Regions from separate parts of the Vreelandella hamiltonii genome, predicted to be linked through region 3. Evidence: predicted binding sites of a transcription regulator. Region 3 holds the regulator's gene; each other region holds the start of a gene.
What was found. The regulator PhoB, encoded in region 3, activates phosphate uptake and scavenging genes when phosphate is short. The targets are predictions, from matches to a motif close to TGTCATANNNNTGTCANA.
Positions count from the first base shown of each region.

Region 1: the regulator PhoB is predicted to act here: its motif matches at 3,700-3,717, upstream of IE061_RS08195 (bifunctional metallophosphatase/5'-nucleotidase).
Region 2: the regulator PhoB is predicted to act here: its motif matches at 7,141-7,158, upstream of phnC (phosphonate ABC transporter ATP-binding protein).

Region 1 covers NZ_BMXO01000006.1:89,832-99,500, forward strand. The annotation lists gene ugpA (sn-glycerol-3-phosphate ABC transporter permease UgpA) at 1-1, shown strand, start outside; gene ugpE (sn-glycerol-3-phosphate ABC transporter permease UgpE) at 29-871, shown strand; gene IE061_RS08190 (sn-glycerol-3-phosphate import ATP-binding protein UgpC) at 874-1,926, shown strand; gene IE061_RS08195 (bifunctional metallophosphatase/5'-nucleotidase) at 1,957-3,588, opposite strand; gene IE061_RS08200 (glycosyltransferase family 4 protein) at 3,765-4,928, shown strand; gene IE061_RS08205 (phosphatase PAP2 family protein) at 4,891-5,430, shown strand; gene IE061_RS08210 (sodium/glutamate symporter) at 5,523-6,968, shown strand; gene IE061_RS08215 (entericidin A/B family lipoprotein) at 7,864-7,995, shown strand; gene IE061_RS08220 (YqiA/YcfP family alpha/beta fold hydrolase) at 8,003-8,515, shown strand; gene IE061_RS08225 (DUF6435 family protein) at 8,622-8,798, shown strand; gene IE061_RS08230 (ChaN family lipoprotein) at 8,802-9,669, shown strand, end outside.
Region 2 covers NZ_BMXO01000004.1:102,951-112,619, reverse strand. The annotation lists gene IE061_RS06330 (nuclear transport factor 2 family protein) at 1-206, opposite strand, end outside; gene IE061_RS06325 (winged helix-turn-helix transcriptional regulator) at 299-673, shown strand; gene IE061_RS06320 (GNAT family N-acetyltransferase) at 684-1,160, shown strand; gene IE061_RS06315 (ester cyclase) at 1,135-1,320, opposite strand; gene IE061_RS06310 (zinc ribbon domain-containing protein YjdM) at 1,378-1,713, shown strand; gene IE061_RS06305 (haloacid dehalogenase type II) at 1,782-2,477, shown strand; gene IE061_RS06300 (LysR family transcriptional regulator) at 2,627-3,487, opposite strand; gene IE061_RS06295 (phosphonate dehydrogenase) at 3,481-4,491, opposite strand; gene phnE (phosphonate ABC transporter, permease protein PhnE) at 4,501-5,331, opposite strand; gene phnD (phosphate/phosphite/phosphonate ABC transporter substrate-binding protein) at 5,341-6,210, opposite strand; gene phnC (phosphonate ABC transporter ATP-binding protein) at 6,207-7,052, opposite strand; gene IE061_RS06275 (ester cyclase) at 7,303-7,692, opposite strand; gene IE061_RS06270 (zinc ribbon domain-containing protein YjdM) at 7,792-8,139, shown strand; gene IE061_RS06260 (LysR family transcriptional regulator) at 8,596-9,489, opposite strand; gene IE061_RS06255 (YbfB/YjiJ family MFS transporter) at 9,637-9,669, shown strand, end outside.
Region 3 covers NZ_BMXO01000005.1:189,566-199,234, reverse strand. The annotation lists gene IE061_RS07775 (aldehyde dehydrogenase family protein) at 1-173, shown strand, start outside; gene IE061_RS07770 (LysR family transcriptional regulator) at 152-1,090, opposite strand; gene IE061_RS07765 (hypothetical protein) at 1,137-1,493, opposite strand; gene IE061_RS07760 (HU family DNA-binding protein) at 1,493-1,765, opposite strand; gene IE061_RS07755 (NAD(P)/FAD-dependent oxidoreductase) at 1,858-3,042, opposite strand; gene IE061_RS07750 (chorismate--pyruvate lyase family protein) at 3,130-3,702, shown strand; gene ubiA (4-hydroxybenzoate octaprenyltransferase) at 3,740-4,630, shown strand; gene phoB (phosphate regulon transcriptional regulator PhoB) at 4,727-5,416, shown strand; gene phoR (phosphate regulon sensor histidine kinase PhoR) at 5,419-6,714, shown strand; gene IE061_RS07730 (hypothetical protein) at 7,032-7,343, shown strand; gene cysZ (sulfate transporter CysZ) at 7,623-8,369, opposite strand; gene phoU (phosphate signaling complex protein PhoU) at 8,439-9,164, opposite strand; gene pstB (phosphate ABC transporter ATP-binding protein PstB) at 9,195-9,669, opposite strand, start outside.

The sequences.
Region 1 (9,669 bases), on a different contig from region 3:
ATCCAGGCGGATTGTGAGGAGTTTCGTTATGGTTGAAAACCGCCCCTGGGCCAACCTCCTGGCCCATCTGACGCTGATCCTGGGCGTTGCCGTGGTGGTATTTCCGGTGTACGTGGCGCTGGTGGCCTCGACCCAGGCCCCCGGCGACTTGCTGCGCGGCACGCTGCCCATGCTGCCCGGCAGCCACGGCCTGGAAAACTACACGCGCATGTGGCAGTCCGGCGTTTCCAACGCGGGCGCGCCACCGGCAGGCACCATGCTGTGGAACAGCTTCGTGATGGCCATGGCCATTACGCTGGGCAAACTGTCCATCTCGCTGCTGTCCGCGTTTGCCATCGTCTATTTCCGTTTCCGCTTTCGGATGCTGTTCTTCTGGCTGATCTTCATCACCTTGATGCTGCCGGTGGAGGTGCGCATCATCCCCACCTTCCAGGTGGTGGCCGACCTGAAGATGCTCAACAGTTTTGCCGGGCTGTCGATTCCGCTGATTGCTTCGGCCACCGCTACCTTTCTCTTTCGCCAGTTCTTCATGACCATCCCTGAAGAGATGCTGGAAGCCGCCAGGGTGGACGGCGCGGGGCCGCTGAAGTTCTTCAAGGACATTCTGATGCCGCTCTCGATCACCAATATCGCGGCGCTGTTCGTGATCATGTTCATCTACGGCTGGAACCAGTACCTGTGGCCGCTGCTGATCACCACCAACCCGGATTACTACACCATCGTGATGGGCATTCAGCGCATGACCTCCGATGAAAATCCCCAATGGCACTTGATCATGGCGGCCGTCGTGATGGCGGCCCTGCCGCCGGTGCTGGTGATCCTGTTTATGCAACGCCTGTTCGTGAAAGGCCTGACCGAGACGGAGAAGTAACCATGGCCAGCATTACCCTGGAAGGGCTGAAGAAAACCTACGCCGGTAACGTGGCAGCCGTCAAAGGCATCGACCTGCACATCGAAGATGGTGAATTCGTGGTTCTGGTGGGGCCTTCCGGCTGCGGTAAATCGACCCTGCTGCGCATGGTGGCCGGGCTGGAAACCATTACCGAAGGCACGTTGAAGATCGGCGAGCGGGTGGTCAATCGGCTGGAGCCAGCCGAACGGGACATCGCCATGGTGTTCCAGAACTATGCGCTCTACCCTCACATGACGGTCTACAACAACCTGGCCTACGGCTTGAAGAACCGCGGTTTCAAGAAGCATGACATCGACCAGCGCGTGCGCGCCGCCGCCAAAATGCTGGAAATCGAGGAGTACCTGGCGCGCAAACCGCGCAAGCTTTCAGGTGGCCAGCGCCAGCGCGTGGCCATGGGACGCGCGCTGGTACGCGAGCCCTCGGCCTTCCTGTTCGACGAGCCGCTCTCCAACCTGGATGCCAAGCTGCGGGTGCAGATGCGCGTCGAGATCAAGCAGCTGCAGCGTCGCCTGAAGACCACCAGCCTGTACGTCACCCACGACCAGCTCGAAGCGATGACCCTGGGCGACCGCCTGGTGGTGCTGAACGCAGGCAATATCGAGCAGGTAGGCACGCCCATGGAGATTTACACGCGCCCTGCCACGCTGTTCGTGGCCCAGTTCATCGGCTCCCCTGCCATGAACATCCTGCCGTTGGCGTATCTGGCCCCCCAGGATCATGAAGGGATACTGAGCCAGCTGCCGGAAGGCACGGACACCCTGGGTATTCGCCCGGATGACATGCTGCTGACACCGCCTGCCGAGCCGCATATCGCGCTACGAGCCACGCTGATGCTGTACGAAGCAGCCGGGGCCGAAAGCCACCTCTACGTGCATCTGGCCGACCGCCAACAGCCTACGGTACTGAAGACCGCAGGCCAGCCCCCCGTTCAGGAGGGCGAGACGCTCAATCTGTACGTCACCGCCGGTGCTCTGCACCCGTTCAATGCCACCACCGGGCAGCGCACCGGCTGAGCCTGCCGCTTGCCCAGGGCGATGAAGTGACTATTCGTCCTGGGCAATATCCACAATGCGACCCTCGGGCTGATAGAACACCTCGCCACGAGACACCACATGATCACGCAACATCTCCCAATCGGTGTGCCCCACGATGGTATGGCGCCCATCGTCGTGGGCCGCCCCCAGTGCCGTGTGACCATCGCCACCCGCCGCCGTGAAGTTGTTGGTGGCCACGGTATAGGTCTTGTCCGGATCGATCGCCTGCATGGCACCTTCGCGGTTCACCTCCAGGCTGATGAGACGCTCGCCTGCGGGCTGACGGCTGTCGTAGGTGAGCCGCGTGCCTTCGGACACCTGCAGGAAGCCACCGCTTTCGTCCGGCGCATTGGTCAGCGCAATTTCGAAGGTTTCCAGCAGCTCGGCACCAGTGACTTCCAGCAGCGTCAAACGGTTACCGAACGGCTGCACGGCGATCAGGTCACCCACGGTGATATCCCCCTGGGGCAGCGCTTCACGAATACCGCCGCTGTTCTGTAGCGCCATGAGGGTGTCCGGTACCACCTTGCGCGCTGCATGGAGCTGACCGTCGGCAATCAGGTTGCCCAGCGCCGTTTCGTTGGCGCGTACGCTCAGCGCATCACCCTGGCCATGACGAGGGTTGGGCAGCGCCAGAATCGCCTTCGCACCTACCTGTTCGTCACGCAGTGCTTCGATGGCCTCGGTATACGGTGCTAAAAGCTCCAGCGCAGCCGCATCCGGCGTGCGCTCGTCGGTGGCCAGCAGCTCACCGCTGACCTCCTGGACCACGCCATCGGCATCGAAGATCACCTGCATGACCCCCAGATGCTGGCCATACTCACCCGCCTGCCCTACCACGGTGGGCGCTGGCCAGTGCTCGGTCAGCAGCGCAGGCGGGGCGACCCGCGTATGGCTATGCCCCCCGATGATGACGTCGATCCCCTCGACCTGCTCTGCCAGCAGCAGGTCGTTACCGACGCGGGGGTCGCTGTCGTAGCCCAGATGCGTGAGCGCGATGATCTTGTTGACTCCCTGCGCTTCGAGCGCCTCGACCATCGCTTCGGCCGCCTGACGATACTCACCAATGGTGACCTGGCCCGGGCTGGAGATGGCGTCGCTATCCTGGGTGCTCAATCCGAAGATCCCGATACGCTCCCCCTGATGTTCGAGGATCATGCCGTCATAGAGATACCCCGCCTGGGGGTCGGCCGTGATGCTCTCCCCGAGGCGCTCGGCAAACTCGGGAGACGCCGAAAAGTCCAGGTTGGCGCCCAGAATGGGGAAGTCTGCCCCTGCAAAGAACGCCGCCAACGCCTGATGACCGGTCTCAGGGTCACCCAGGTCGAACTCATGATTTCCCGGCACGAACGCGTCGTAGCCCATCAGATTCATGAAGGTCAGCGCGTCCTGGCCCTGAAATTCGTTGAAGTAGAGCGTCCCGGAGAAGATATCCCCCGCATCCAGCAGCAACCCCTCGCCATAGGTCTCCCGGGCCTCGTTCAAGGTGGCCACCAGGGCCGGGTAGGCATCCGTGCGGCCATGCAGGTCGTTGGTGTGATAGATCGTCAGGGTAAAGGTCTCGTCGGCCATCACGGCCGATGACGAGATCATGAGTGCACCCGCAATGGCGCATGGAGTAACAAAGTGTCGTGAGGTCATGGACTGGGTTCCTTTCGTCAGGGTCAAGTCACTTTCCTGGTATATGTAACGATACTTGCTTCCTGCGGCACAAGACAGGGCACATTGCGTGTCATCGCTTGTTCACCTGGCTGTCGCCTCGGTGTCACTGTTGGGCCTCACCATGGCGCTAAACGTGATAAAGGGACGAATCGCTCATGCGACTCTGTATCGTCAGCGAAACATGGTCACCGGAAATCAACGGCGTCGCGCACACGCTGAACCGGCTGTGTCGTGAACTGCTGTTGCTGGGTATCACAGTGGACGTGATACGCCCGGCGCCGCGTCAACCCGGAAGCGCCGCGTGCGCTACTCAGGAACTTCAGGTCAAGCGGTTTGCGCTGCCTAACTATACCGACGTTCAGGTAGGCTTTGCCCGCCCCGGGAAGCTTCAGCGCTTTTGGCAGCAATACCGCCCGGATGCCGTGTATCTGGCGACCCAGGGCCCGCTGGGCTGGGCAGCCCGCCAGGCAGCCCAGCGCCTGGACCTGCCGCTGGTGGCCGGTTGGCATACCAACTTCGACCACTACTGCCAAGATTATGGTGTTGCCTGGCTGGCCAAAGCGACACGACGCTATTTGCGCTATTTCCACAATGGCTGCGCCCTCACCCTGGTGCCTACCCAGCAGCAAGCCGTGGCGCTGCGCCAGGATGGCATCAAAGACGTGCAGGTGCTTTCCCGGGGCATCGACGGCGAGCGCTTCTCCCCTGCCCACCGCGACCTCGCGCTGCGTCAGCAGTGGGGGGTCAGCGAGCATCAACCGGTGGCCCTGTACGTGGGGCGCCTGGCACCCGAAAAGAACCTTTCGCTCCTGCAGGAAACGCTGCAAGCCATGCGCAGCGCTCGCCCAGATATGGCGCAGGTCATCGTGGGCGACGGCCCAGCCCGCAGCCAGCTGCAAAAAGCCTTGCCAGAAGCCCACTTCACCGGATTTGTGGACAAGCTTTCGCTGGCCCGCCACTACGCCAGCGCCGACATGTTCGTGTTTCCCTCGCTGTCCGAAACCTGGGGCAACGTAGTGACCGAAGCCATGGTCAGCGGCCTGGCAGTCGTGGCGTTTCGCCACGCAGCCAGCGCAGAACTGATTCACAGTGGTCATAACGGCATCACCGTGGCGACCGACGATGCGCTGGGCTTTCAACACGCAGCGGTCACGCTGTGCCAGCACCCTGCCGATTACGCACGACTAGGAAGAGTCGCCCGCCTGCGCGCACTGGAACAGAGCTGGTCGGGCATTGCCGAGCAATTTCTACGTTACCTGCACCATGCCCAGGAGGCCCGCCATGCGAGCTCGCCCGCTTGTCGTATTCGATCGTCTTGACCTGTGGGAGTGGCGCTTTTGCCAGCGCGTGACGCATCTCTCGCTCTACCGCCCCTGGCGTCTGACGCTCCAGACGGCCAGCAAACTGGGTGATTGGCCCGTCTGGGTGCTGCTGATTGCAGCTCAGCCGTGGCTGCAAACGGACGGCCTATGGCGCATGTGGCAATACTCACTGATCGCGCTGCTGGCGATCCTGGTCTACAAGCTGGTGAAAACTCGGCTGTGCCGCGAACGCCCTTTCATCACCTATCTAGGGGGCGTCCACTGCGGCGAACCCGCCCGAGACCGCTACAGTTTTCCCAGTGGTCATACCATGCATGCCGTGATGTTCAGCGTCCTGGTGGCCAGCCACACGCCCTGGCTGCTACCAATCGTGTTACCGCTTGCCTTGATCATCGCGATTTCAAGAGTAGGCCTGGGCCTGCACTATGCCAGTGACGTGTTGGCCGGTGCTGCCATGGGCTACGGGTTTGCGTTACTGAGCCTTTACTGGATGGGCTAGGCGCTGTTCGACGCCTGAATGCCATAGCGCTTTCATTTGATTGGCACTACGTTTATCTCATTACCCTTTTCGGATCATCAAGGAGCGATGAGATGACCATGACCGTAGGTGAACTGTTTATCGCGCTGGTGCTCATTGCGCTAGTGCTGCTGGTCAGCAATGCGCTGCGCCTTTGGCTACCCTGGCTGCGCCGCCTGTTTCTTCCCAGTTCGGTGATTGGCGGGCTGCTCCTGCTGCTGCTTGGTCCCGATGTCATCGGGCGCTTCATGCCCACACTGTTCGAAGAAAGCCCCGGGTTGTTCCCCGCTTACGTCCAGGAAAGCTGGTCGGCGCTGCCCGGACTGCTGATCAACGTCGTCTTTGCTGCCCTGTTCATCGGCAAGGCCATCCCTGGGCTGCGCACCATCTGGTTACGTGCAGGGCCGCAGGTCGTGGTGGGCCAGACCATGGCGTGGGGCCAGTATGTGGTAGGTCTCAGCCTTGCTTTGCTGGTACTGGTTCCCATGTTCAACATGAACCCCATGGTGGGGGCACTGATTGAAATCGGTTTCGAAGGCGGGCACGGCACCGCCGCAGGCATGGCCGACACCTTCGCCGACCTCGGCTTTGAGGAAGGCGCCGACCTGGCGCTGGGCCTGGCCACCGTCGGCATCGTTTCGGGGGTGTTGATCGGCACGGTGATGATCAACATCGCGGCACGCAGAGGCGTGGTCAAGCCCACCCGTGAAGAAGATCAGCCGGATGAAAGCCTGCGTGAAGACGAACGCCCCTCTACAGAGGAGTTCAGCGAATTCAAGAAGGATCTGGCACAAGAAGCAGGCACCACCGACCCATTGAGCCTGCATATCGGGCTGGTGGGTATCGCCATCGTGATTGGCTGGCTGCTGCTGACAGGCCTGCAGTGGGTAGAGCAGATGACCTGGGCACGCGACGGCGGGCTGGAAATACTCGCCCACGTGCCGCTGTTTCCCATTGCCATGATTGGCGGGGTGATCGTACAGCTATGTGTCATGCGCTTTGGGCTGGAACGGCACGTATCCACCCGCACCATGTCACGTATTGCGGGCACCGCGCTGGATTTCACCATCGTGGCCGCCCTCGCGACGCTTTCGCTGACCACGCTGGGCGATTACTTCATCCCGTTCCTGCTGCTGGCACTGGCCGGGATTGCCTGGGGCTTGTTCGTGCTGATCGTGATCGCCCCTCGCGTGATCCCCGAGAACTGGTTCGAACGCGGTATTGGTGACTTCGGCCAATCCATGGGGGTGACCGTCACCGGGCTGTTGCTGATGCGCATGGCAGACCCCAAGAACAAGTCCGGCGCACTGGAGAGTTTTGGCTACAAACAGCTGATGTTCGAACCCGTGGTGGGGGGCGGCCTGTTCACCGCCGCCGCGTTACCGCTGATTGCCCAGTTTGGCGCACCCGCCGTGCTGGGATTGACCGCCATACTGACCGTCGGTTGGCTGGCATTCGGATTGCTCTACTTTGGCAGGATGGTGCCCGACCGTGGCAAGGGTCGATGGCAAGGCAAGTAAACATCGGATAGCAAAACGCCCGCAATAGCGGGCGTTTTGCATTGGGACGGATGTCTTGCAAGGGAGGACTTACATATCAGGTGGCATGTCGTCACGCTCTTCCAGGCCCCCTGAAAATGACGTCTTGAACGCCATATACAGGCCTACCCCCGAAAACCCCAAGAAGAGCACGAACATGCATAACATCAATACCATCGCCATAACGCGTGTCCCTGTCAGTGTGCGGCCGTTGCGTTGACGTCTTCTCACCGCTGAAATTTGGTCTACACGACAGGATAGACCAAAACACTGCGCCCATCTGTACCATTACTGTACAGACGCAGGGATGGATTTGTAAAATTATCTAAAATCAGTTACTTGAGAAAACAAAAATAACGCAAAAAAACCATCCCACAAACGCGAGATGGCTGTTTTGCATCGCTGCCGATCCTTGGCCTTGATGGCCAGCACATCCAAGTGCTGGCAAGAGTGAGCAGGCTCGATGTCCCTACACGTCCTTGATGCTTTCTGGGCGTCCTGCCCTCCTTGACTGCCTGTTAGCCTGCCCACACTGTCGATAAAGAAAGGGGTCACTCCCTGTGAACCCGAGGCAGTTCATGCTACTGACCATGATAATGCATCAGCCAGGCCAAAACTTTTAAAAAATAGAAAAGTAAATAAAAAACAAATACATACTAAAATAAATAAACCACCCTGCTATGCCAATCCAGCCCACCGACGACTCGGAACCTGTATAAAACTGACACATGAGACAAATGCGTATAGCGCATTTTTAGCCTGCCAACGCCGTTTGTGTCACACAGTCAGAACGACCAGTGGCGAGCCCTCTCGTTAACGCTTATGTTATACATCGAATGCCCCACTCTCGGGGATGGGCCCCACTGAGGACACGCTCATGAAACGCTCCATGCTGCTTGGCATACTCTTGATGTCGACCCTGCTGGTCATCAGCGGATGTAATACGGTTCGTGGCATGGGTCAGGATATCGAGCGGGGTGGCGCCGCCATTCAGCGCTCGGCGGAATAACCCCATGATGATGACGGTCTTTCTTTCCCACGGCTTGGAGAGCGGCCCAGGCGCCCTGAAGATACAGGCGCTGAAAGGCGTCGCGGAACACGTGGATGACTGCGAGCCCGTGGTCATGGATTATCGCGGCATGAGCGAGCCGGCGGCCCGCTTGAGCCACCTGCGTGAGACGCTGAATGCCCGAGGCGACGACCCATCTCGATGCATTCTGGCAGGGTCTAGCCTGGGCGGCTGGATCAGTGCGGCACTGAGTGCCGAGACGCCCATGCTGGGCTGCTTCCTGTTGGCTCCCGCGCTCGGCATGCCCCGCTACCCGGAAACCTCCCCTTTCATTCAGGCCCGACACACCCATGTGATCCATGGCTGGCAGGACGATGTGGTGCTGCCAGGCCCGGTCATCGAGCACGCCCAGCGCCAGCGGCTCTCGCTGCGCATGGTGGATGACGACCATCGGCTGCACCAAAGCCTGGATGTCATCTTGGCGGATTTCACGCGGTTTCTGGCCACGTGTGCAGCGTGATGCGTCCTCTCCTATTGTTCTGCTTGTTAAATGCTTTGCTTGTCAAAACCTCGACACGAGCCCTTAAAAACTATACAAATAATATACACACGATAGGAGGCAGCTCATGTTCGGACTCTTCAAGCGCGACCCCAAGAAGAAACTTCAACAGGCCTACGAACGCAAGCTCACCGAGGCCATGCAGGCGTCGCGCAACGGCGACATGCGTGCCAATGCCACCCTGACCGCCGAAGCCGAAGCGCTTTTGGAGGAGATCAACCGTTTGAAGGCAGAAGGCCACTAACTCGTGGGTCGTTTGCCAAAGGGAGCGAGCTACCTGATGCTGGCCTTGGGCATAGCGGCACAGGCACAGGCACAGGCACAGGCACAGGCACAGGCACAGGCACAGGCAACAGAAGCATGCCAGCTTCAGGGTCGCTGGTGGCAATCGGGTCAGCCCGCGACGCCCAATGAGGTACTCGGCTTGGCAGCGCAGCGGTCAGTCGTGCTGCTCGGGGAACGGCACGACGCCATGGAACACCACCGCTGGCAATTGCACACCCTGGCAGGCCTGTACGCCCATGAGAGCGACATGGTGATTGGCCTGGAGATGCTGCCCAGAGAAGCGCAGCCGGTACTGGAGCGCTGGGTGGCGGGAGAGCTATCCGAAGAGGAGTTTCTGGAGCAGAGCGACTGGCAGGAAGCCTGGGGGTTCGATCCTGAGCTTTACTGGCCCATCCTTCACTTTGCACGCTTGAACCGCATCCCACTGAAGGCGCTCAACATTACTCCAGCCTTACGCCAGCGGCTGACCAGCGAAGAGATCGGCCACATTCCCCCAAAGCAGCGTTACGGTATACCCGCGCCGCGACCTGCCAATGACGCCTACCAGACTTACCTGGAGGAAGTCTTCGACCAGCATGCCATGGGGCAAGACAACCCCAACATGCTGGAACGCTTCATTCGAGCGCAGCTCAGTTGGGACATTGCCATGGCGCAGGGGCTGGCAGACGCTACCCAAGAGAGCACTCTGGCCGTAGGCCTGATGGGCCTTGGGCATGTCGTGCATGGCCATGGCGTAGCGCACCAATTGGAAGGACTGGGTATTCAAGATACGCTCAGTCTCTTGCCCTGGGAGCTGGAGGAGTGCGCGCTTCCCAACCCCACCTTGAGCG
Region 2 (9,669 bases), on a different contig from region 3:
CGAGAGACATCGGTGGGCGCCACGTGGTACTCAAACTGGCGGCGGGTGTCGCGTAACCAGGCACGAATGGCGGCAATGCCCTGGTGGGTTTGCCCTTCATCCAGCACGCGGGCATCGGCGGTAAAGCACTCCGCCAGCGGGGCATCATCCGCGCCGTTGCTAATGGCGATATAGGTGGCAATGGGAGTAGAGAGTGACACGCTCATGGTAGGCCTTCCTCATCGTGGTTGCTGTACGAGGATCTTCTGCTTAGGCTTACCGATTATCAAGAACGCACAAAAAGGTAAGTGGCTTACCCATGAGAAGGATTTACACGCCCACTAGCGCGGCCAGCGGAGTGGAAGATGTATTAAAAATGCTGGAAGGGCGCTGGAAGCTGATTATTCTCTTCCACCTCTTTGACGGTAACGTGCAACGCTACTCCGATTTTGAAAAGCTGATCCCCGGCATCTCGCAAAAAATGCTCGCCCAGCAGCTACGGCAACTGGAAGCCGATGGCATCGTGGCGCGCAAGGTGTACCCGCAAGTGCCGCCCAAAGTGGAGTACCGCCTAACCGAGTGGGGCCAAGCGCTCTGCCCCGCGCTGGATGCGCTGCTGAAATGGGCCGAGCAGAAGGATCACTTCAACCACCTTGCCGAGCAGAACGAACAAGACGATGTCGCCACCCAATGAGAACCGCCTGATGCGCTACCGCACCATGACGATCAACGACTACGAAGCCGCCATTGCCCTGTGGAGCGAAAGCCAAGGCGTGCGGCTACGCGATGCCGATTCACGGGAAGGCATCGAGAAGTACCTACTGCGCAATCCCGGCCTCAGTTTTGTGGCCGAATTAGAAGGTGAAGGAGAGAGCAAAGAGGGAGATAGAAACCAAGAGAGAGCAGGAGAGCTGGTGGGTACCATCATGGCGGGCCACGATGGCAAGCGCGGCTATGTGCAGCACTTATCGGTATCACATACCCACCGCCGATTAGGCATTGCCACACAGCTGGTTAGCCTCTGCCTGGAAGCATTGAAGAACGAAGGTATTTTGAAATCACACCTGATGATTCTTCCTGAGAACGAAGCCGCCCAGCGGTTTTGGGCAAGCCAAGGCTGGGCCTACCGATCTGATATTTTGCTTTATTCGTTTGTTAACGGGGATAACCACAACGTTTAACTGAGCTGAGCCTCAATCGCAGCCTGCACGCGACATGGGGTGAATCAATCGCCAAAAGCTCAATATTGAAGTGAAGGTCCGGTATCTGCTCATAATTGGCTTCAAGCATAGCGCGATAACCCTCAAGCCCTAGACTGGTTGGCGTGCGGGCATTCGCCAAGGGTAAGCAGGCTCAGTATCATACGCAGTCTAAACCAAGCCAAAGAAGTTATCGTTTATGTCATGCCCACCGTGCCCCCATTGCCAATCCGAATTCGTCTATCAAGATCAAAGCCTATTCATCTGCCCCGAATGCGCCCACGAATGGAACCCTGCTGAGGTTCAGGCGGAAGACACCGTCACGGTAAAAGATGCCCACGGCACGCTGTTAGCGGAAGGCGACAAGGTCACGATGATCAAAGACCTCAAGGTCAAAGGCAGCTCACTGGTACTCAAGGTGGGCACCAAAGCCGTGATCAAGAGATTAATGGACAGCAAGGATCACCAACTAGACTGTAAGGTAGATGGCGTCGGCGACATGATGGTGACCGCCCACTTTGTGAAAAAAGCCTAAACCAGCCCAGGATGCTTCTTGCCACCTCACGACGCCGTCAGCAATAACCATCCAACAAGGAGATACGAATGAAAGCCATCGTGTTTGACGTATTTGGCACTATTGTTGATTGGCGATCCAGCTTGATTCATCAGTTCAGGGGACTTGAGAAAGAACTGGGGATCGATCTACTCAGTGAAGAACTGGCTGACCAATGGCGGCAGCTTTATGCGCCTTCCATGGACAGGGTGCGCAGAGGGGAAATCCCCTGGACGGTACTCGATGAGCTGCATCGAGAAAGCTTGGTCAAACTATTCGATCAACAAGGCATAGCGCTAGACGAAGCGACCATTGATCGCGTCAATCACTTTTGGCACCAATTAGACCCCTGGCCGGATGTACCGCTAGGCCTACAGCGCTTGAAAGAGCACGGCATCATCGCCACGCTAACCAACGGTAATGTCTCATTAATGGTCGATGTTGCCCGTCACGCCAAGCTACCGTGGGATATGATTTTTTGCGCCGAGTTATTCGAGCACTACAAGCCTGACCCAGAGGTTTATTTAGGGGCTTGCCGCTTGCTACGCCTGCCGCCGGAAGAGGTAATGCTGTGCGCCGCGCATAATGCTGACCTGCGTGCTGCCCGCGCAGTGGGCATGAAAACGGCGTTTATCCCCCGGCGCACCGAGTATGGGCCCCACCAGAGCAAAGATTTAGAAGCTGAAGAAGCGTGGGATTTTGTGGCTGAAGATCTCGTCGCGTTGAGCGAGCATCTAAGACAGTGAGCCAACAACACGCACCTTAAGCGCACGGCGGCGTTGGTTCGAAAGCGGGTTGGAAAGGGCACGCGGGGGCCGTTTAAAGGCGACACACTCTAAAAGTGTATTCTTCTAGCATCCCGCGTGCACCGCAGTCATCACTAGTCCCTCCCTTCTCACTGACAGATATGACTAACGAAAGTGGAGACTGGTGGTTGCCGTGCAAGCGTCTCCGGGCAGATGACGCTCAGGTTCTTGGCCAGCCCGGCATCACTGACCGGGATAGCACACAAAGTGCCCGCTCGGATCTCCGCTTCGACGCAAGCCGCCAGCACCAGTGATACGCCCAGGCCTGCTTTGACAGCCTGTTTAACCGCTTCGGTACTGCCCAGTTGCATTGAAACCTTCGGGAACGGCCCTCTTTCGCCGAAGAAACTCGCCAGCAACCGGCCCGTACCTGTTCCGGGTTCACCGCCCAGCAGGCTCATTCCTGCGAGGGTTTTCCGGTCTATTTCATGCCATTCCGCACAGGGGTGATCGGGTGAAGTAATTAACACCACGGGCTCCTGTCGCCAATCCATTGCCTGGAAGCCAGATTTCGGGTGCCACCACTCCATCACCGCTATATCCAGCTCGCCGCTAGTCAGTTGTCTAGCAATGTTAGGATTGTTATCAATCACAAGATCCAGCTCAGGTACCGCCGGAATGTTCTTGAACGTGCTCACGTAGGGCTGGAGCATGTAAATACCGATGTTGGAACTTGCCCCTACGCGTAAACGCGTACCGCTAACGACTTCTCGAGCACGCTCGTCCAGTTGCAACATACTAAGCGCAAGCGGCATAAGCGCCAGGGCTGCTTTGGTGGGCTCGCAACCCGTTTTACTGCGGCGTATCAACAGGGCACCTAGCTGTTCTTCGAGCTTTTGAATGTGCTGTGAAAGCGTGGGTTGTGCGATACCGAGAGCTTGGGCGGCGGCCTGAAAACGTCGGTGCTGAACCAGTGTGGTAAAACTTTTCAGCCAGACCAAGTTCAGCATGGAGTTGTCTCAGTGATAGTGGGCGAATTAGCCGCATCCTGAGGGCATTCTCCTTGTAACGCTTGAAGAATGTTGTCGGCAGCACGCTGTTCAATCATCAGCCGCACATCCTGGACGGCAGAGCCAATGTGTGCCGTAAATAGCGTGTTGGGATGTGCTCGCAAGGTGGGGCAAATCTCTTGCGGGCGATCCTCTCGAGCCCAATCTTCCATTTCAAAAACATCCGCTGCGTAGCCGCCTAACTGCCCTGACTCCAATGCTTCCAAAACGGCAGCTTCCTGCACTACAGAACCCCGGCATGGGTTGATCAAAAAAGCGCCTGGTTGCATCAGGGCCAAGCGCGCAGTGTTCATGGTATGCAGGGTTTGTTTATTGAGCGGCAGGGCCAAAATGACAATGTCGGCTTGCCCGAGCAGCTCTTCAAGCGACTTGCGCGCCACGCCTAGCGCGGCCTCCTCAGCAGCGGGCAAGGCGTCTGGCTGAGAATACAGCAAGCTCGCGCCCCACCCCTGGAGCCGTGTTGCCACTGCCTGGCCGATGGGACCCATGCCGACGATACCCACGGTCGCGCCGGCAACCCCCAGCCCATAAAACGTGGGCTGCCATCCCTTGAACTGGCCGGAACGAACGTACTCATCGGCCGCTCGGACATGGCGGATTAGGCTAATGGTTAGCCCGATGGTTAGCTCAGCCGTTGGCACCGTCAGCAGATCCGGCACGAAGGTCAGCCAAACGCCATGACGCGTACAGGCCTCCACATCAAAATTATCGTATCCCTTCAGGGCGGCACCAATAACTTTCAGCTTGGGACAGCCCGCTAGAAATTCCTCGCTGACCTGGTCCGGCATAAACACCATCATGGCGTCTGCGGTTGCCGCGCGGGCCTTTACCTCGGCGGCGGTCAAGGTAGTGGCTGACTGGTTGGTGATCACTTCACAGTGTTGTTCCAGCCTTTCCAACACACTGTTGTGTACCCGGTGGGTAATGAAAACCCTTGGTTTCATTTGATTTCCTTACTTGAATTTCTTACGAAGATGGCCGCTAAGGCTATCCACCATCGTCACCATAACGAGTATGACAATCAGGATGGCGCTGACTTCCTGGTACTGCATGACGCGTAAAGAGCCCATTAGCTCGAAGCCGATCCCGCCAGCCCCCACCATGCCCATCACCGTAGAGGCGCGGAAATTGTATTCCCAGCGGTAGATAGAGACATCAGCAAACTGCGGAAGCACCTGCGGGAGCACCGCGTGCCAATGAACCTGTAATCGCGTCGCGCCAGCGGCATTGGCGGCCTCTACCGGGGCTGGGTCGACATGCTCGATCGCTTCGGCAAAGAATTTACCCACCATGCCGATAGAATGAAGGCCGAGCGCGAGCACGCCCGGTAAGGCGCCAAACCCCACGGCAGCAACGAAAATAATGCCCATAATCAGCTCGGGCACCGAGCGAAGAGCGTTCAGCAGCGTGCGGGTTACGTGGAATACCACGGGGTGGGGCGAGGTATTGCGAGCGGCCAGGAACGCCAGGGGTACGGAAGCAGTGACCGCTATCGCCGTGCCGGCAATGCTCATGGCAAGGGTATCGACCAGCGGCGCTATCCAATCCATGGCGTTGGTAAAGTCGGGCGGTAGGGATTCTCCCATTAGGGTAGCGATGGCAGGCACCCCGTTGGCCAGGGTGCGAAAATCCAGCAGATCTACATACCAACTCGCCAGAAGAACCACTGCCAGCACCAAGCCCGCTTGGAAGAGCTTGCTCCGCCAGCCGCGGGCGTGTTCGTCCAACACGGCGTCAGGAGAAAGCGATGAAAGGGGTGGCGGCACTGTTTTGGACGGATTCATCATGCCCCCTTACATCTTGCCGAAGTCGAGGTTGAGCAGACTACCCATTTCCCGAATCACATCGTAATCGGCGTCCGTGATAACGGCGAAACCTTCGGCTTTTAGGTTGTCCAGAATCTCTTCATCATCGATGCTGATGAAGGCATCCTGGATCTGCTGCTTGAGTTCAGGGTCCAGGTTGGAACGCATCGCCCAAGGGTACTGAGGGTACTCCCCGCTGTGACCCAACACCCTAACCTGGTTGCGGTCTATCAGGCCGCGGTCCATTACGTGCTCAAAGATCACTTCCGATAGCCCGCCTGCATCCGCATTACCATTGGCCACGTTCACCGCCACGGCATCATGGGAGCCAACGAAATGGGCTTCATAGTCCTCGCCTGCTTCCAGCCCCGCCGATTCAAGCAGCACGGTTTTGGGAATCAGGTGGCTTGACGTAGAGGCACGGTCGCCATAGGCCATTTTCATGCCTTCGATATCCGCATAGGACTCAACGCCGGAATCGACATTGGCAATAATGATGGAGCGATAGGTGGGCTTGCCATCCACAATCATGGCGGCAAAGGGTTCGATCTCACTTTTGCTTCTTGCCATCACATAGGAGAGCGGGCCGAAGTAGGCGAGGTCGATGCGACCAAAGCGCATGGCTTCGATCATGGAGGAGTAATCCGTGGTGACGATTAACTCAATTTCTTTCCCAAGGGTACTTTCAAGATACTCTTTCAATGGCTGGTTGCGTTTGATCAGTTCAGAAGCGTTTTCATCGGGGAGTAGCGCGACTTTTAATAGATCCGGATTTGGATCAGGGTCCGCCGCCAAGGCCGGCATGGCGATTCCAAACATAAGACAGATGGCAAAGAAAAAGCTGAATAGCGGTTTCATTGGGCAATCTCCAGTTTTATCGGGGAGGGAGTGGTGGTTTGAGGGTTGGGTTCGGTGGTCTCAGCGGCGTCGGTCACAGCTCCGCGCGTGCCGTGGTAGATCTCGTTCAGGTGGCGTTGCTGTAACTGTGAGGGGGCCGCATCGAAAACGATTTGGGCATTCGCTAACCCGATAATGCGGTCAGCAAACCGCTGGGCATACTCCAGCTGGTGCAGTGAAATAATGGCGGTAATACCATCCTCACGGCATATATCTCGCAGTAGCGTTAGCACTCGCTCAGAGGTTGCCGGGTCAAGGCTGGCCACTGGCTCGTCCGCCAATATCATGGCGGGCTGCTGCGCCAAGGCACGCGCAATGCCCACCCGCTGTTGCTGCCCGCCGGAGAGTTGATCGACCCGGGTAAGCGCTTTCTCGGCCATGCCTACGCGGTCCAGGCAGTGCAGAGCAAGCGCCTGTTCCTGCCTGGGTAGCGGAAACAAACTGCGCCAGGTGCTGTGGTAAGCAAGCCGACCGGTCAGCACATTCTGGAGCGCCGTATGGCGTTCAATGAGCTGATGGTGCTGGAAAACCATGGCGGTTTTGCACCGATGGCGGCGTACCGTAGACCGGGTTTCGAGCGCACCTAGCTCGGCCGAGATCACTTTGCCAGTGCTGGGCCGCACCAAGTGGTTGAGAGAACGCAGTAACGTCGATTTACCCGCACCGGAAAGGCCGAGTAGTACCGTAAACTCCCCTTTGTGGAAATCGACGGTGGTGGGGCGGAGTGCGAGGACATTCCCAGGATATGTCACCCCCATTTTCTCGATGCGGAGCATTAAGTCAGAGGATTGAATAGGCTCCATTGGATCACCTTCTGCAATGTATAAGCTCACTTTATTGTGACTTACAATGCAACGGTAGCCCGCCTAAGTGACAAAGCTGTGTCGTTCAGGTGATAAGTTAATGACTATCCAAGGAGCGCAGGTAGCCAGTCAAACGGCTCAGATAACGCTTCTCTAGACCAATATCGTCACAAAACGAGGCCCACCAAGGCTGGGCGTACCGATCCGATATTCTGCTCTATTCGTTTGTTAATGGAGATAACCACAACGTTTAACCAAGCTGAGCCTCAATCGCGGCTTTATCAATGACCGACCAGACCTCCCTAATCTTGCCATCGCTAAACAGGTAGAACGCGTTTTCGCAAAACGTCACGTTTTTGCCATCCACCGCAAGGCCAAGGAAGCTACCTTTGGGTGTGACATCGAATCGCAACCTGCACGCGACATGGGGTGAATCAACGGCCAAAAGCTCAATGTTAAAGTGAAGATCCGGTATCTGCTCGTAATCGGCTTCCAGCATGGCGCGATAACCATCAAGCCCTAGGCGCCTGCCGTTGTGGTGGACATCGTCATGCACGAACTGGTCAAGGTTCGTCCAGTCTTGATTATTGAGGCAGGTGATGTAATCACGGTAGGTTGCTTCCAGGTCACGTTTGTTCATCCTGGTTCTCCTTTCTTGGGCAGGCGTGAAGGCATTCGCCAAGGGTATACAGGCTCAGTATCATAAGCAGCCTAAACCAAACCACAGAAGTCATCATTCATGTCGTGCCCACCTTGCCCCCATTGCCAATCCGAATTCGTCTATCAGGATCAAAGCCTGTTCATCTGCCCCGAATGCGCTCACGAATGGAACCCTTCTGAGGCTGAGGCAGAAGAGACCGTGACGGTAAAAGATGCCCACGGCACCCTGTTAGCGGAAGGCGACAAGGTAACGATGATCAAAGACCTCAAGGTCAAAGGCAGCTCATTGGTACTCAAGGTGGGCACCAAAGCGGTTATCAAGCGGCTCTTGGATAGCAAGAATCACCAACTGGACTGCAAGGTCGACGGCGTCGGCGACATGATGGTGACGGCCCATTTTGTGAAGAAGGCCTGCAGGAGCCAGTAGGCATCAGTAGCATTTGTTGGGATAGTGGCAGTTATAGGTATTAAGTATTTAAGCCGTGAGTTGGATTCCTGGGCCCAGGCTCAAGCAGATAGCGGAGGCAATCAAAAATATTTAAAAGGACACGCGATGTATTTGCAGAAAATGGCATAAACCGCAACATTCACGGTAACCCAAGGTAACCTATAAAAGTATTTTCTACGTACCTAAAAAAGGTAGTCACCATGTCAGCCACGATGAGCAAAGATGACGCGCACAAGCTAATTGAGCAACATTCCTGTGAATGCCACCTGGGAAGACCTTATGCATGAGATCTACATCCGGGAGACCATCGAAAAGGGCATGGCAAATAGCCAAGCGGGTAACATTACGAGTGTGGCGGATATTCGCAAGAAATACGGCTTGCCTGAATGAATGTGTTTTGGACAGCAACGCTATAGCGTATTGTCGCTACCCCATTCACGACGCAGTCAACTGAAGTTCATCCTCCACCACCGCATCACGCAACGTCTCAGCGAAGCTTGCCAGGGCGGGTGTCCAGGTTTCTGGTTCGGGGGCGACAAAATAGGTATCTATATTGGCGATGGACGCGGGCAGTGCCAGCGTGTGAATCCCGAACCGGTGCTGGTGGGCTTCAACCGTGCCACGGGGGAGCACCGTGTAACCCATTCCGGCAGCAACGCAGCCAAGCATTGCGTCCAGTGAACCAAACTCGAAGATCCGACCTGCATTGACACCCTGGGAGGCCAGCAGCAGCTCGATACGCTGGCGGTAGCTGCATCCCTGGCGAAACGCCAAGAAGGCAGATGTCAGCAGCGCTTGTGAAGAGGGCATCTTCGTCATCGGCGCAGAGCCGACTAATACAAGCTGCTCGCTAAACGCTTTGAGCGAGTGGTAGCGGCCATGCTCGAGCCGACCGGCCACGAAAACACAGTCCACCTGCCCGTTAAGCAACAACTCGACCAACTCAGCCGTAGGCCCGGTCTTGATCTGGATATCAACGTCAGGCTGCGCTGCGTGGTACGCCGCTAGTATCGGCGGAAGGCGCAACGCCGTCGTGGTCTCCATGGCGCCGATGCGCAGCCGCCCACACGCCTTCTCCTGGCCTTTGAACAGCGACACCGCTTCATCGTGGGCCGACAGCATGCGCTCGGCGTACTCCACCAGCGCCAACCCGGCACTGGTAGGGCGAACCCGCCCCGCACGGTGAATCAGCTGTACGCCTAACTCCTCCTCGAGCTTTTTAATGTGGGTGGTCACATTGGATTGCACCGTGTGCAGCTGCTTGGCCGCCGCACCAAAGCTGCCGGTGTCGGCCACGGCCACGAGCAGTCGCAGCGATTTAAGTTGCACGCGCCGTCTCCCTGTCAGGTTATCTATAAACAAGATAGTAGCTATCAAAACTAATCGTTTCTAGAAATAATTCCTCGCGCGTAGTCTGGCGATGTACCAACGTGCTGACGACCCCACCAAAGGGTGGCACAAAAAGGAATTGGCGTGATGAAGCGAACACTCACTACCCACGATCTGCCC
Region 3 (9,669 bases):
ATAGCTACAAGGCGATCAGCGTGATGTCGCCGTTCGGGGGCTTTGGCGACAGCGGCTTTGGCCGCTCCAGCGGTCTGGACGGCCTGCGCGAATACACGGTGCCGCAAAGCGTCTGGGTGGAAACCGCACCGGAGGCCAGCGTGGCGTTTGGCTACGGCAGCGGTGTCGGCTGATTCGATGCCGGGTCCCTGAAGGCCTGCATCCAGCGCTGCAGGTGGCGCAGCAGCAGGATGCTGGCCTTGGGCTGCTGGCGGCCCACCCGGGTGACCATGTGGGCCTGGGAGCGCTGAAACAGCGGGTCGTCTACCGGGCGTGCGACAAGGCTGCCGGTGTCCAGGTCGTGGGCGACCGCAAACGCCGGTAGCAGCGTCACCCCCATGCCGCTGCGCACGTATTGCGCCAGGATCACCATCGAGTTGGTGTTCATGGTCATACGCGGGGCGAGGCGTGCCTGTTGAAACGCCTGGTCAACCATCTGGCGCACGCCATGGGTGGTGTCCCACATGGCCATGGGCTGGGTGCTGAGCTGTGCCAGGGTGAGCGGGTGGGGCTGGTCGGCCAAGGGGTGATGCGGCGCCAGAATGGCCATCAACGGCTGCGGGCTGGAGGCCCAGAAGCGCAGCTGCGGATGGGTACGCTCGTGAAACATCAGCCCGATATGGCTTTGATCCTCGACAATCGCATCGATGATGCCGGAGGTGCCCGCGATATGGATATCCAGCTGGATGCCCGCATAGCGCTGGGTGAATTCATGCAGGGGAGAAGCCACCAGGTCGCTGACGAAGCCTTCGCCCACGGTGAGGGAAATCGTTCCGGTTTCCAGCCGCTGGTAGGCTTCGAGGGACGTGATAAAGCTCTCGTCGAGGGCGCTGCGCCGCTCGCAGTACTCCAGCAGCATCTCGCCGACGGGCGTGGGGCGTATGCCGCCGCGCTGGCGTTCCATCAGCGTTGCCCCCAGGGCTTCTTCCAGCAGGGCAATCTGTCGGCTGACGGCGGAAGGGGCAATGTTGAGCCGCGACGCAGCCCGGCGCACCGAGCCTGATTCAAGCGTCACGCGAAAGTAGGCCAATCGCTGATGAGGGATATCCATCGCCTGGTACTACCTCGCGTGACGAAAATGCGCCCAGCTTGAAGGGCTACAAGTATCTGAGCAGCTTTTGCAGCTTGTTCATGTCGGCAGAGTCGCCGACGAGGCGCACGTCACCCGCCACCATGCCATCCAGAAATGCCTGTTGCGTCGGCTTTCTGAGGATGCGCAGGGCGGCTTCCTGGTCGCGAAAGCGCAGCTCCAGGTCCAGGTCGACGGGCAGGCCTTTACCGGACGTGATGCGTTTGGGGGTCATCCGGTAGTGGCGTGCCGTGCTCAAATCTTCTGTGGCAATGCCCCAGTCCAGGCCGCGCATGCGTTCCAACTGCTCACGAAAGCGCGGCTTGCGGCGCAGGGCGCGCTTGAGCATGAAACTCAACAGCCACAGCGTCAGCGAAAGCTTCATTAGGAAACGGCGTCCTTGAGCGCTTTGCCTGGCTTGAACGCCACGTTCTTGCTGGCCGGAATCTGTAGCGGTGCGCCGGTCTGCGGGTTTTTGCCGGTACGGGCGGCGCGTTCACGTACGGTGAAGGTGCCAAAGCCAATCAGTGTGACGTCTTCGCCTTTGGCCACGCTGTTGGTGATTTCGTCCAGAATGACATTCAGGACCTGGCCTGCCTTGTCCTTGGACAGGTCAGCACTCTCGGCGATGGCAGCGGCGAGTTCAGGTTTGCGCATGAAGGAATCTCCCTTGTGAAAAACAAACGTCAATGTTGTTGGTAACCCACCCCAGCAGGGCTTATTCAGCCTAGTCGTGAAGGCGGCGAAAATCAGCCTAGCAGGGCAGGGACAGCTCTGGAAAGCTCCACTTTCCTTCTCACGCAGCCCCCTGTCAACGCAAAACCAATCAAACGACCGTCTTTATCTTCCGCCAGCGCCGTCAAATCCTGCCCATGACCCTCCACTCGCCAGTGCTGCGGTGTGCCCACTGGCGGGTAGGCCACCACCGGGAGCAGAGGCGTTTTGACGATGATCGGCCAGGCGCCGAAGCTTACCGGGGTAGGCGAGCCGCCCAGCGTGGCCGCCAGCGCTTTGGCGCTGGCTTGCAGCGGCTGAACGTACATGGCGTTCACGCCGTCGATGCAGGCCACGTCGCCCAATGCGTATACGTTGGGCTGGTGAGTACGAAGCAGCCGGTCCACCTCGATACCGCGGGCGCTGACCGCGAGTCCGGCGGCCTCGGCCAGCGCCGTGCGGGGCGCCAGTCCCGTGGCCAACAGGACGATGTCCACCGTATGGCGCTCGCCGCCGTCGAGCTGCAGTACCAGGTCGCGGTCGGCATTCATGGATAGGCTGTCCAGCGTGCGCCCCAGTGCCAGTTGCATGCCTGCCGTTCGAAAGGTTTCGGCCAAGGCATGGCCCAGCGGCTCGGGCAGCAGGCGCGGCAGCGGGGTGCTCTCTGGCGCCACCAGGGTGACGTGGTGGCCGCCCGCATGGAGGTCGTTGGCGAATTCGCAGCCCACCAGGCCCGCGCCAATGATCGCCACTCGGCTTGGCTGGGCGAGCGCTGCATACAGGCGGCGGTAGTCATCCAGGTCGTTGACCGTGAAACAGCGCCCTTTCAGCGCACTGGGTATCTGGAATGGCGTGCGCGGGGCCGCGCCGGTGGCGAGCACCAGGTGCTCGTAGCGGAGCAGGGTGCCGTTGTCCAGGCGCAGCATCTGGTGTTCCAACGCCAGTTCGACGACTTGCGTGTGGGCCATGAGCTGGGCATTCAGTTCGTCGGCGAGCGCTTCTGCGCTGCGCTGCGCCAGCTTTTCGGGGCTCAACCGCTTGGCGAAGCCCGTGGACAGCAGCGGTTTGCTGTACTCTTCGCCACGGTCGGCGCTAACCAGCGCGATGGTGCGAGAATCTCCCTGGTGGCGCAGCGCTCGCGCCAGGCCAATACCGGCCATGCCAGTGCCGACAATGATCAGCTCGGCATGTGGGGATTCGCTGAAGTGTGAATCGGGCATATCGTTATCCGGGGGTAAGGAACAAAAGCCTGCCAAGCCATCATGTTACACTAGCCTTCTTTCCAATTGACTGCTCTGGAGGCTCAGGTGACGCTCGTTGAGTTGCCACGCCCTGCGTTTTCGCTACCCCCCCACTGGCGGCCGGTTGCCGCTGCGCGGCCTGCCATGAGTGCGGCCTGGTGGCAATGGGTGGCCTCGACCGACTCCCTGACGGCGCGCCTGATGGCGGCCGGAGCGCCGAGCCAGTTCCGCGTACGCCTGCTGCGTCAGACCATTGGCCTGCCGTTTCAGGACGAAGCCATGGCGCTGGGAATCGCTCCACGTCGCCATGCCTGGCTACGCGAGGTGGCGCTGTGCATCGACGGCACCCCCTGGGTGGTGGCGCGATCGGTGGCACCGCTGGAGCAGCTGCAGGGCAAAGGCCTGGGGGCCTTGGGCGAGCGTTCGCTGGGCAGCTGGTTGTTTCAGCAGCCGGACCTGGTGCGCGGGCCGTTGCAGGCCACGGTGTCGCTCCCGCGCTTCACGGCGTGGGGTGCCCCCGCCAAGGGGCGTAGCCAGTGGGGGCGTCGCTCGGTCTTTCAGCACGCGGGGTTGTCGCTGCTGGTTCAAGAGTATTTTTTATCGACCATGGCCGATGCGCTGAGCCTGCCCTCGCGCTAGGCTATTCTGGAGTTTCTTTCACGAGGTAAGCATGAGCATGGACCGTTCTCTATTGCGGCCAACGGGTTGGGCCCGGCTGGCAGACTTTCTTCAGCTGATGCGCCTGGATCGGCCCATTGGTACCTGGCTGCTCATGTGGCCGACGCTCTGGGCGCTGTGGGTGGCTGCAGAAGGGGTGCCGGGTCGCTCCGTGCTGATCATCTTCATTGCCGGTGTCTACGTGATGCGTGCTGCGGGCTGCGTGGTGAACGACTATGCCGACCGCCATGTGGATGGCCACGTCAAGCGTACTCGCCAGCGCCCCATGGCCACGGGACGCATCAGCGAAACCGAAGCCCAGCTGCTGTTCGTGGCGCTGGTCGCCGCTGCCTTCATTTTGGTGCTGCTGACTAACTGGTTCACCGTGCTGCTGTCGGTGGGCGGCGTGCTGCTGGCTTTCGTGTATCCGTTCATGAAGCGCTACACCCACTTCCCGCAGGTGGTGCTGGGCGCGGCCTTTTCCTGGGCCATTCCCATGGCGTTTGGCGCGGTATTGGGCCACGTGCCTTTGGAAGCCTGGCTGCTGTTCAGTGCCAACCTGCTGTGGACCGTTGCCTACGATACCCAGTACGCCATGGTCGACCGTGACGATGATCTGAAAATCGGTATCAAGTCGACCGCCGTGCTGTTTGGCCGTGCTGACCGGCTGATCATCGGAGTGCTGCAGGCAAGCGTGCTGGCCCTGCTGAGCTGGGTCGCGCTGCGCGTTGGGCTAGGGGGCTTTTTCTGGCTGGGGTTGCTGGGCATGGCGGCGACGTTCGCGTACCAGCAGTGGCTGATCGTCGGGCGCGATCGAGACCGCTGTTTTCAGGCCTTCCTGAACAACCACTGGTCGGGTCTGCTGGTCTTTGCAGGTATTGCCTTGAGCTGGTGGCCGGTAGCGGGCTAAATTGACTGGGTGTCATGGAACTGTCATCAAGTCATGGTGTTATCGTCACACGCATGTCATTGAACTTTCCTGAATAGAGCACCGTGAGGCCCTGGAATGACCGCCAAGACCGTACTGATCGTCGATGATGAGGCGCCGATCCGCGAAATGATCGCCGTGGCGCTGGAAATGGCTGACTATCGCGTGCTTGAAGCGGACAACGCCCAGGATGCCCACGCCATGGTCGTCGACCACCAGCCTGACTTGCTGCTGCTGGACTGGATGATGCCGGGCACCAGCGGCATCGAGTTGGCCCGTCGGCTGAAGCGCGAAGAAGCCACCGCCGAGCTGCCGATCATCATGCTGACGGCCAAGGGCGAAGAGGACAACAAGATCCAGGGCCTGGAAGCGGGTGCCGACGACTATATCACCAAGCCCTTTTCCCCCCGTGAGCTGGTGGCCCGCCTGAAGGCCGTGCTGCGCCGTGCCACGCCGCGTGGCGTGGAAGACCCCATCGAAATCAATGGTCTGCTGTTGGACCCGGTGAGCCACCGGGTCAGCGCCCATGGCAAGGCGCTGGAAATGGGGCCTACCGAGTATCGTCTGCTGCAGTTTTTCATGACCCATCAGGAGCGCGCCTACACGCGCAGCCAATTGCTTGACCAGGTATGGGGTGGCAACGTCTACGTGGAAGAGCGCACGGTGGACGTGCATATTCGTCGTCTTCGTAAAGCGCTGGGCGAGCCTCATCAAAATCTGATTCAAACGGTGCGCGGTACTGGGTACCGGTTCTCTGCGCGAGTGTAAGCGTGCGCCTGTGGAGCCGTGAGATCTGGCGCATCATCTGGCTGGCCCTGTTGGGCCTCTGCCTGGGATGGCTGGTGGATTACCCTGGCGCCGGGCTGGCGGCGGGGCTGCTGTTTTGTCTGGTCTATCATCTGCGCCAGTTTCGAGCGCTCTTCCTTTGGCTGACGCTTCACCCCCACGATGAGCCCCCGGCGGCCAAGGGCATGTGGGGGGAGCTGTTCGACCGCCTCTATCGCTACCAGAAAAGCCAGCGCATTACCCAAAGTCGTTTACGGGCGACGCTGGCGAGAATCCAGGAGTCCTCCGAAGCCATGCGCGATAGCGTGGTGATGCTGGACCGCCACGGCGACCTGGAGTGGTGGAACAGCGCGGCCACCGACATGCTGGGGCTGCAAACCGCCCACGATCGTGGCCAGCACATCACCAACCTGCTGCGCGATCCTCGCTTCATCAGTTACTTCAATGCCCGCGATTACAGCGAGCCGCTGACGCTGACCTCGCCGATCGACGAGCGGCGCATCCTCCAGTATCAGATCACTCTGTACGGTGATGACGAGCGGCTGGTCATGGCCCGTGATATTACGCGTCTGCACCGCCTGGAGCAGATGCGGCGTGACTTCGTCGCCAACGTCTCCCATGAACTGCGCACTCCGCTGACCGTGCTGTCGGGCTACCTGGAAACCTACGGCGACCTCAAGGAGCTGCTGCCTCCCCGCTTGGGTAAAGGAATTGTACAGATGGAGGAGCAGACGCGGCGGATGCAGAACCTGGTCAATGACCTGCTGCTGCTGTCACGGCTGGAAATCGACCAGGGCGGCGACGATCACCAGACGCTGGCCGTAGGCCCCATGCTCGACAGCATTCGCCGAGACGCTCTGGCGCTCTCGAGGCAGCAGCACAGTGTGCAGGTCATTCTAGAGAGCGACGCTGGCTTGATCGGCAGCGAGCAGGAGCTGCGCAGCGCCATTTCCAATCTAGCCTTCAATGCCGTGCGCTATACCCCGGAAGGCAGCCAGATCACGCTGCGCTGGTCGGTGGCCGCCAACGGCAACGGGTGTATCGAGGTCGAGGACGATGGCGATGGCATTGATCCGGTGCATATCCCCCGCCTGACCGAGCGCTTCTATCGAGTGGATAAAGGGCGCAGTACGGCAACAGGAGGGACGGGTCTGGGCCTGGCCATCGTGAAGCACGTGCTGCTGCGCCACGAGGCACAGCTCAACGTAGAGTCACACCCGGGCGAGGGAGCTGCCTTTCGCTGTGTGTTTCCTGCCAGACGCGTTACCGGGCCTGCTTGAAGGCTCGACTTCACTGAATCCCCCTCTCTTTTGCATAACACCTGTATAAGTGTGCCATATTGGCATAGAACTCTGGTCACACCTCACTCATGTGTCATTTTTAACCACTCAAAGGCGTGGTCATGACCCCCTGAGCCCATGCTTTATACCATTCTTTTTTTTTAAATTATTGATAATAAATAATTTTTTTATTTTTTGGCATCCGTGGCACAACGTATGCAATATTCAAGGCAAGGAAGATTACCGCAGGAACTGGTAAGACATGAAGTCACTCTTCCTTAACTATGCGGTATCAACAGCGATCGAGGAGGCGGAATATGATGTCCAAGGAACTACTCAAGAAAGCTGGTATTTTAGGTGTTTCTTTTGGCCTGATGGCAAGCCCACTGGCATTTGCAGACACCACGGATCACTCATCCATCGACCAGAATCAGGATGTAACCGTCGAAGATGAGCCCATGAACACACAGTCTGGTACGGCTGAGCCCGGTAGTTACGACACAGAAGACCTGACCACCGATCACGGCACACAAGGTCCTGATGTAGTAGATGAGCCAGAGTCTACCAACATGAGCGGCGGTGCCGAGTACACTCCGGAAGATGTGGTAGAAGAAAATAGCGGCAGCTAAACGTAACAATTCTTTGCAAAGCTGAAAAAAACTCTTACGCTTAGGAGTGAGCAAACTGAGGGCAAGGATGTCCCATAGCAAGGATGCTCACCGATTCAAGGATGAGTCAGAAAACGGTCAAGACACTGGTCAGGGTAAATTCCAGGGTTGGAGTCCCGCAAACGGAGAGGAAGCCAGCAGTCAGTATCGTTCATAAGTAAGAGTGGTCGAGACCCCGCCTAGCGGGGTCTAATTTTTTGTGCCTGCTATATGGGCGGCCCTGTGATGAATGGCTCTGATTCAGAGCGCCGAGCCTGCCGCCCTATCCCGCGTGTCCGGTGTGCCACGATAGTGGCGGTCCCACATGAGGACTGCGCCTGCGACGGCGCCTGGAATCAGGAACAGGTTGGCCAAGGGGATCCAGGTGATGAGCATGACCAGCCCGCCATATGTCATGCTCGGCCACCAGCGCCGTGAAAGCCTGCTGCGCATCTCCTTGAACGACACTTTGTTGTTATCCATCGGGTAATCCAGATAGGTAATGGCCATGACCCAGGCAGAAAAGAGCGCCCATAAGGGAGGCGCCAAGACGTTCAAGCCGGGAATCCAGCTGAACAGGAACAATACGGCCATGCGCGGCAGGATATAGCTCAGCTTGACCAGCTCTCGACCCACGGCGTCCAGCGCCGTTTTGGCCAGCCCTCGGTCATCCAGCGGTTCGCGCCCGGTGGCCTGGCGCTCTACCTGAGCCGCCAGAAACCCATAGAAAGGCGCTGCGATCAGGTGAGTCACCAGGGTGAAGCTAAAAAAGATCACCACCAGCAAGCTGATGAAGAATAGCGGCCAGATCAGCCACGACAACCACTCCAGCCAGCCAGGCACCATGGCCATGCTGCTCTCCAGCCAGCCCGAAAAGCGTGTGAAGAGCACGTAAACCATACCCGTATATACGAGCAGATTGACCAGAATGGGTAGAAAGACATAGCGCCTTAGCCCGGGCTGATACACCAGGCGGGTGCCTTGGCCCAACGCGTTGAGTGCATTCACGCGACATGACTCCCTAAAAAACGCCCAGATGATTATCTGGGCGTATTGCAGGAGGGTTTGGCGGGCAGGTCAAGATTTTTTCATGACCTTCTGTTCCAGGGTACTGGGATCGCTGTGGCGAATATCCAGGCCTTTCACCAGGTACACCACGTATTCCGCCAGGTTGTTGGCGTGGTCGCCCACCCGTTCCAGGGCGCGCAGTACCCACATGATGCTCAGCACCGAACTGATGGAGCGCGAGTCTTCCATCATGAAGGTCATCAGTGAGCGCATGGCGCTGCCGTATTCGTCGTCTACCGATTCGTCTTCGCGAACGACCTGCATGGCCAGCTCGGTATCGAAGCGGGCGAAGGCGGTCAAGGCGTCACGCAGCATCTTGCGCACGTGCTCGCTGATATGGCGAACTTCTACCAGACCGCGAATGCCACCGCTGTTTTCACTTAACAACAGCGCATTGCGGGCAATCTTGCTGGCTTCGTCGCCGATTCGCTCCAGGTCCGATGTAGCACGGATGACCGCGAGCACTAGCCGCAGGTCCGATGCCGCCGGCTGACGGCGAGCCAGCACCCGGGTGCATTCGTCGTCGATTTGCAGCTGCAGGTCGTTGACCTGACGGTCATTGTCGCGCACTTTTTCCGCCAGGCGGCTGTCGCCCTCCAGCAGAGCATGCACCGCATCCTGCACCTGCTTTTCCACCAGACCGCCCATGGCCATCAGGTGGGTCTTCAGCTCTTCCAGCTCCTGGTTGAACTGGCGAGAGATGTGTTGGCTGTGTGTCTCGCTCGTGATATCCATTGAGCACTCCTGACGTATCGTCGATGGGGCCTAGGTCATGCGGCCGGTAATGTAATTTTCGGTGCGTTGTAGACGCGGGTTGGTGAACACTTGATCCGTGGGCCCATACTCGATCAGTTCACCGTTGTGCAAAAAGGCCGTGTAGTCGGAAACCCGCGCGGCCTGCTGCATATTGTGAGTCACCAGCACCAGGGTGAGCTGGGACTTCAGGTTGCGTATCAACTCCTCGATCTTGAGGGTCGAAATCGGGTCGAGGGCCGAGGCGGGCTCGTCCAGCAGCAGGACATCCGGCTGAACGGCCAACGTCCGGGCAATTACCAGGCGCTGCTGTTGCCCGCCGGAGAGCTGCCAGGCCGAACGGTGCAGGCGGTCCTTGACCTCATCCCACAGAGCGGCCGATGTCAGCGCCCACTCGATGATATCGTCGCGTTTGCGTTTGGGCAGGCGCCCTTGCAGGCGCAGGCCAAAGGCCACGTTTTCGTAGATCGACATCGGGAACGGGTTG